DNA from 2 places in the Komagataeibacter diospyri genome. Region 2 is predicted to be linked to the other one. Evidence: riboswitches for the same ligand, from Rfam matches in the RefSeq annotation. Region 2 holds a riboswitch; the other holds the start of a gene.
What was found. Region 2 has a riboswitch for thiamine pyrophosphate ahead of thiC (phosphomethylpyrimidine synthase ThiC). Riboswitches for the same ligand answer to the same signal wherever they lie in the genome.
Positions count from the first base shown of each region.

Region 1: another riboswitch for thiamine pyrophosphate. It lies ahead of ACE2AA_RS11555 (ABC transporter substrate-binding protein); the one in region 2 lies ahead of thiC (phosphomethylpyrimidine synthase ThiC).

Region 1 is NZ_CP171836.1:2,469,517-2,473,105, forward strand. Features, by position in the region: gene ACE2AA_RS11540 (efflux RND transporter permease subunit) at 1-289, shown strand, start outside; tRNA gene ACE2AA_RS11545 (tRNA-Arg) at 359-435, shown strand; gene ACE2AA_RS11550 (cytochrome b N-terminal domain-containing protein) at 647-1,861, shown strand; TPP riboswitch at 1,925-2,021, shown strand; gene ACE2AA_RS11555 (ABC transporter substrate-binding protein) at 2,087-3,055, shown strand; gene ACE2AA_RS11560 (DUF2721 domain-containing protein) at 3,064-3,579, opposite strand.
Region 2 is NZ_CP171836.1:2,687,827-2,691,415, reverse strand. Features, by position in the region: gene ade (adenine deaminase) at 1-1,682, opposite strand, end outside; TPP riboswitch at 1,831-1,977, shown strand; gene thiC (phosphomethylpyrimidine synthase ThiC) at 2,077-3,589, shown strand, end outside.

The DNA of each region.
Region 1 (3,589 bases), 220 kb from region 2:
CGATCGGGGGCTGGACGCCCGCCATGCCATTCGCGATGCGTGCATCCAGCGATTTCGTCCCATCCTCATGACCACGCTGGCAGCAGCCCTTGGGGCCGTGCCACTGATCACCAATAGCGGTTACGGTGTGGAAATGCGCCGCCCGCTGGGCATTACGGTGGTGGGTGGCCTTATGATGAGCCAGTTGCTCACGCTTTATACCACGCCGGTCATCTATCTTTACATGGAACATATCCGCCTGTGGACCCGGCGGACCACGGGCAGGCTGCTGGCGCGCACGAAGGGATAAAAAAATATTCGATAATTGAAAAAAGGGGTTGCGGGGTCCGGCTGGGTCAGTTAAAAGCCGCCTCACAGCGCACCCGTAGCTCAACTGGATAGAGCACCAGACTACGAATCTGGGGGTTAGAGGTTCGAGTCCTTTCGGGTGCGCCACTTCCTTGAAAATCAGGATTACTGCTGTGGCACGGTCCCTTTGGTCTGTGCCTGCAGGCGTGTACTGCCGCATGCGGATGCTGTACGTGCCACCGTACCGCTACACCATGGTATGAAATCGTTCCTGATTCAAAAAGATGAGGTGCCTGCCGCCCATCTGGCTGCTACACCGTTACCTGATTTTTCTTTCGTCTGAATTCAGGAAACAAGAATGAGCGGGCCCAGTCTCCCCGAAAACATTCCCCCACATGCGCATTCCGGACGCTCTGGCGGCATCCTGTCCTGGATTGACCGCAGGCTTCCGATCGTAAGCGGTTTCCGGCAGGAATATATCGACTTCCGCATGCCCCGGAACCTGAACGCCCTGTGGAATTTCGGGGCGATCCTGACGGCGGTGCTGGTGCTGATGCTGGCCACGGGCATTTTCCTGGCCATGAACTACACCCCCACCTCCGCCGGGGCCTTCATGTCGGTGGAGATGATCGAACGCCAGCTACCGGGTGGCTGGATGCTGCGCGCGATGCACATGACCGGGGCCAGCCTGTTCATGGCCGCCCTGTACATCCACCTGTTCCGGGGACTGTATTACGGTTCATACAAGCAGCCGCGCGAAATCCTGTGGCTGACCGGGCTGGGGCTGCTGCTGATGGTCATGGTCACGGCGTTCGCGGGTTATGTGCTGCCATGGGGTCAGATGTCTTACTGGGGGGCCGATGTCGCGGGCAAGGCGGTGGGCGCCGTGCCGGTCATTGGCGGAACACTTGAACACATCATGGAAGGCAGCGACCAGTTGGGGGATATTTTCATCCACCGTTTTTTCGTGCTGCATTTCCTCATGGCGTTCGCCATCGTGGCTGTCGTCGCCTTCCATGTGGCAGCACTGCATGTCAGCGGACCGAACAATCCCGATGGCAGGCCGGTACCAGAACGCCAGACCGTGCCCTTCCACCCCTATTATACCACCAAGGACCTGACGGGTCTTGTGCTGTTCGCGCTGGTGTTCGTGGCGCTTGCATTCCTGTGGCCCGATCTTCTGTCCGAACCGGAAAACTACCGTCCCGCAAATCCCATGCACACGCCTGCCGATATCGAGCCGGAATGGTATTTCCTGCCCTTTTATGGCCTGCTGCAGTCCGTACCGTCCAAGTTTGGCGGCCTGCTGGCGGCGGCGGGGTCGATCCTGATCCTGTTCGCGGTGCCGTGGCTGGACCGTTCGCCCATCCGTTCGGCACGTTTCCGCCCGGCCTGCCGGATCGGCATGGTGGGACTGGTCATATCGTTCGTACTGATGGGACTGGTGGGCCGCCACCATGCCGAAGGCGGCTGGATGATCGCGGGCCGGGTCGCGGCACTATATTATTTCGGTTATTTCCTTGTGCTGCTTCCGCTCTGCGCGCGGCGTGAACGGCAGCAGTCCGACGCCTGACATGTGATCGGGCATGGTCCTTCATCCGTGACTTGACGGATGCGGGGCCATACCCACACTCTTCCTGCCTGACCGGGGTGCCCATGATCCGTGGGCTGAGATCATACCCGTTGAACCTGATCTGGGTCATGCCAGCGAAGGGAGACTGTCCCGCCCGGGACATATGCACCCGTTCCCTGCCTGCCGTAGATTACGGATGTCAGGGAAAGGGAGCCTATCACATCCATGCAAACCCTCACACGTGCCCTTGGGGCAGCAGGATTTCTGGCCTGCACGATGCTGGCCCTGCCCGCCCATGCCGCCAGCCAGCAGGTCACGGTCGTGCTGGACTGGTTCCTCAACGCCGATCACGCCGCCCTTCTGGCCGCCCAGTACAGCGGCGCATTCATCCGCCACGGGCTGGATGTGAAGCTGATCGCCCCCGCGGATCCCGGATCGCCCGCGCGCCTGGTCGCGGCGGGACAGGCGGACCTTGCCGTATCTTACCAGACTCAGCTTGGCATGCTGGCGGACCAGAATATCCCGCTGGTACGGGTGGGCACGCTGATCGATACCCCGCTGAATGTCCTGATTACGGGGGAAGGGGTTCACTCCATCGCCGACCTGAAGGGCAAAACCATTGGCGTATCCATGCCGGGGGTGGATGACGCGGCACTGGACACCATGCTGCATTCAGCCGGGCTGGCCATGGGTGACGTGCATCAGGTCAATGTCAATTTTCAGCTGGAACAGGCCATCATAAGTCATGCCGTGGATGGCGTGATCGGGGCAGTGCGGACATATGAACTGATCGACCTGCAGCAGAAGGGTATGAAGGTCTCGGCGTTTTTCCCTGAGGAACATGGCGTGCCGATATCAGATGAACTGATCTTCCTGGCCGGTCGCGATCATGCGCATGATGCATGGATACGCCAGTTCATGGATGCGCTGGCGGAAGGGGCGAATACCCTGATCAACCACCCTGACGCCATGCTGGCGCAGACAATCCATGACCACCCGGAATTCGATACGCCGCTGAACCGGGCGGCGTGGCAGGCTACCCTACCGCGCATATGCAAGCAGCCGGCGCTGCTGAACGTGCCCCGCTATACAGCCTTTGCCACGTTCCTGCATGCCCATGGCATGATGACACATGCCATCCCGCTGGGGCAGTACGCGATCGATCCGTTCAGTCAGGTTACGACGACACCCTGACCCGTACCTCAGTCAATAATATTGTTCAGCATGTCCTGCTTGTGCGGCAGAAAGGTCGTGACCCGCAGGCCATGCCACGCAACAAGGCTGTCACCAAGGAACATGGCCAGCGCGACGACGGTGCAGACCAGTGCGTTACCGAACATGAGTACCAGCCACCACGCAATGGACGCATCGCGCACGCTGCCCATGAACAGCGCAAAGGCCGAACCACAGGCCGATGCCCCACCCACACCCGCGAACAGGATGGACGCATCCAGCAGCAGGGTGCGGTAATGCAAATGCGTCAGCCGGCGTAACAGTAGCGCAGCATCCGCGCTGCTCTTGTCATCGGCATTTTCCAGCTTGTCGCGTACCGTCTCGATATGGTCACTGACACGGGCCAGTCGTGTATTGAACATGTTAAGCAACGTGCCGATCCCCGACAGCATGAAAACCGGCGTCAGTGCGGTCTGGATCAGGTGGGCGACACCATCAACGGATGCATCGGGAACAAGACCGGGGAAGGCAGACACGAAAGGCATATCCTTGGCT
Region 2 (3,589 bases):
TTGACATCCACCATGCCGAAATCCGTGATCTTCAGGTGCGGGATAACCGGCAGCGGCAGAAAGGCCAGCTGCAGGAACGGCTCGTCAAGCTGGCAGCCCAGCGCACGGGCGGCGGCGCGCAGTACCTCCAGCTGATCGCGCACGGTCTCGAACGGGGCGTCACTCATAAGGCCCGCCACCGGCAGCGGCATATCCGCCACCACTGTCCCGTCACGCACCACGACAAAGCCGCCGCCGGTCTTTTCCAGATGGTTGACCGCAACCGCCATATCCGCGTCATTCATGCCCACCACGCAGATATTGTGGCTGTCATGCCCGACCGAGGACGCCAGCGCGCCGCCCGACAGGCCAAACCCCTTAACAAACCCGCGCCCGATATTGTCATTGTGCCCATGCCGCGCCACCACGCAGATGCGTGCGATATCCTGTGCCGGGTCGGGCTGGACAATACCATCCACTACCGGCAGATCGGCATGCAGGAAGGGGGTGATGATCTGGCCGGGCAGCAGGCCGATCACCGGGCGCTGCGCACCACTTCCCGCGACCTGCATGTCCTGCGTACTGACGGGCGCGGGCAGGCTGATACTGTCGGTGCCGACGGGGGGAATGATGTCACGTGCGGCAAACAGCGCGTCATTCACCAGACGCCCCGCGCTGATAACATCCGACACCCGGCATTCACGCAGGTCATCAAGCAGTACGATATCCGCCCGCCGCCCCGGCGCGATCATGCCCCGGTCGCGCAGGCCAAACGCGTTGGCCGCACTGAGCGAGGCGCTGCGATAGGCCGCCAGCGGTTCCACCCCCAGCGAGATGGCAAGGCGGATCAGGTAATCCAGATGCCCCTCATGCGCGATTTCCAGCGGGTTGCGGTCATCGGTGCAGAAGGCGAAGAACGGCGATGTCACGGGGTTGAGCAGCGGCACCAGCGCGCGCAGGTCCTTGCACACCGATCCCTCGCGGATCAGCACCATCATGCCCTTGCGCACCTTTTCCAGCGCTTCTTCCGCCGTCGTGGCCTCATGATCGGTGGTGATGCCCGCCGACAGATACCCATTGAGCTTACGCCCGCGCAACAACGGTGCATGGCCATCAATATGACCGCCGGCAAAGGCCGCCAGCTTTTCCATGCACACCGGGTCGCCATTCAGCACGCCGGGAATGTTCATGAACTCGGCCAGGCCAATGACCTTGGGGTGGTCCCGATAGGCCAGCAGGTCAGCCGCCCCCAGCGTCGCACCCGATGTTTCAAGCGCGGTGGACGGCACGCAGCTGGACAGGTTGACCCGCAGGTCCATGACCGTACGCATGGCCGCTTCGGTAAAGTAATCCAGCGCCGGTCGGCCCAGCACGTTGGCCATTTCATGCGGGTCGCATATGGCGGTGGTCACGCCATGGGGCAGGACGCAGCGGTCGAATTCAAACGGGGTGATGAGCGAGGATTCGACATGCAGGTGCGTATCGATAAAACCCGGCACGGCAATGCGGCCATGCCCCTCGATCACGTTCTCGCCCTCGTAATGATCCAGCGTGCCGACAATGGTGTCACCACATATGGCGATGTCGGTCGGCAGCAGTTCGCCCGTCACCAGATCGAACAGGCGGACATTGCGGATCACGGTGTCCGCCGCCACCCGTCCGCTACCCTGTGCGATCCGGTCGGAAATCACGCTACCTGCCATACTGTCCTGCTTCCCCGCAAAAGATGGATATTCCCCAGCAGTCTAACACAACCGCGCGGCTGGCAAATCGGCACACGAATTCTTTTTCATCCCGCCCGTCCGTACCCCGTCTGACGATGTTGACAAGTGCCGGGTGTTTCATGATCCTGAAATGACCAAGGGGAGTCCCGGCAAGGGGCTGAGATACCGCTGGCATGGTCCGACCATGCGCGCGGGGACCCTTCCGGGCGCATCGTGCGTTCCGGGGAACCTGATCCGGCTCATACCGGCGGAGGGACTGGTGCAGACAATCGGCACGATGCGTCAGACCTGACGACACTGCGCACATGATCCATGTGGCGTTCCGGTTTTCTCCCCCACACCCCCTGTCGGAGAGAAAACGAGGAGCATTGCCATGACCACCGTTGCTTCGCCTTCATCTCCCGACCATGTCACAACCGGCCCCATCATGGGGTCCACCAAGGTCTGGTCCACGCCCGATGGGCACCCGCATATCCGCGTGCCCTTCCGCGAAATCGCCCTTGAACCCAGTGCCAACGAACCGCCGGTGCGGGTCTATGACACTTCCGGCCCCTATACCGACCCGCATGCGCGTATCGATGTACGCGCGGGGCTGAAACCCGTCCGCGCACCATGGATTGGGGCCCGCAACCTGCCCACTATTACGCCGCGCGCCGTCCGGCCCGAAGACAATGGCTTTGCCAAAGGCGGAAACCTGGTCCCCGCCTGCCCTGCGCCCCATACGGTGCATGAAGGCAGGCCGGGACAGATGGTCACGCAGTACGAATTTGCACGCGCGGGGATCATTACCGAGGAAATGATCTACGCCGCCCACCGCGAAAACCTTGGCCGCGCCACCATGGACGAAGGCGCTGAAGAACGCCGCGCGGATGGCGAGGATTTCGGGGCCGACATTCCCGCCTTCGTCACCCCGGAATTCGTGCGATCCGAAATCGCGGCGGGTCGCGCCATCCTGCCCGCCAATATCAATCACCCCGAGCTGGAGCCGATGGTGATCGGGCGCAACTTCCTGGTGAAGGTCAACGCCAATATCGGCAATTCGGCCGTGACGTCATCGGTCGCGGAAGAAGTGGAAAAGATGGTCTGGTCCATCCGCTGGGGGGCCGATACGGTCATGGACCTGTCCACGGGGCGCAACATCCACAACATCCGCGACTGGATCCTGCGCAACGCCCCGGTGCCCATCGGCACGGTGCCGCTGTACCAGGCACTGGAAAAGGTCGGCGGCGTGCCGGAAGACCTGACATGGGACATCTTTCGCGACACGCTGATCGAACAGGCGGAACAGGGTGTGGACTACTTCACCATCCATGCGGGTGTGCGGCTGCAGCATGTGCCGCTTACGGTCAACCGGGTTACCGGCATTGTCTCGCGCGGCGGGTCGATCATGGCCGGGTGGTGCCTGCACCATCACCGCGAGAGCTTCCTGTATGAGCATTTCGAGGAAATCTGCGACATCATGCGCCGCTATGATGTCTCGTTCTCGCTGGGTGACGGCCTGCGCCCCGGCTCCATTGCCGATGCGAATGACGCCGCCCAGTTCGCCGAACTGGAAACGCTGGGCGAACTGACGAAAATCGCGTGGGCAAAAGGCTGCCAGGTCATGATCGAGGGGCCGGGTCACGTGCCCATGCACAAGATCAAGGTCAATGTGGAGAAGCAGCTACGTGAATGTGGCGAAGCCCCGTTCTACACGCTTGGTCCGCTGACGACCGATATCGCGCCGGGTTATGACCACATCACATCCGGCATCGGTGCAGCCATGATCGGATGGTTCGGCACGGCCATGCTGTGTTACGTCACACCGAAGGAACACCTCGGCCTGCCCGACCGCAATGACGTGAAGGTGGGTGTGGTGACCTACCGCATCGCCGCCCACGCCGCCG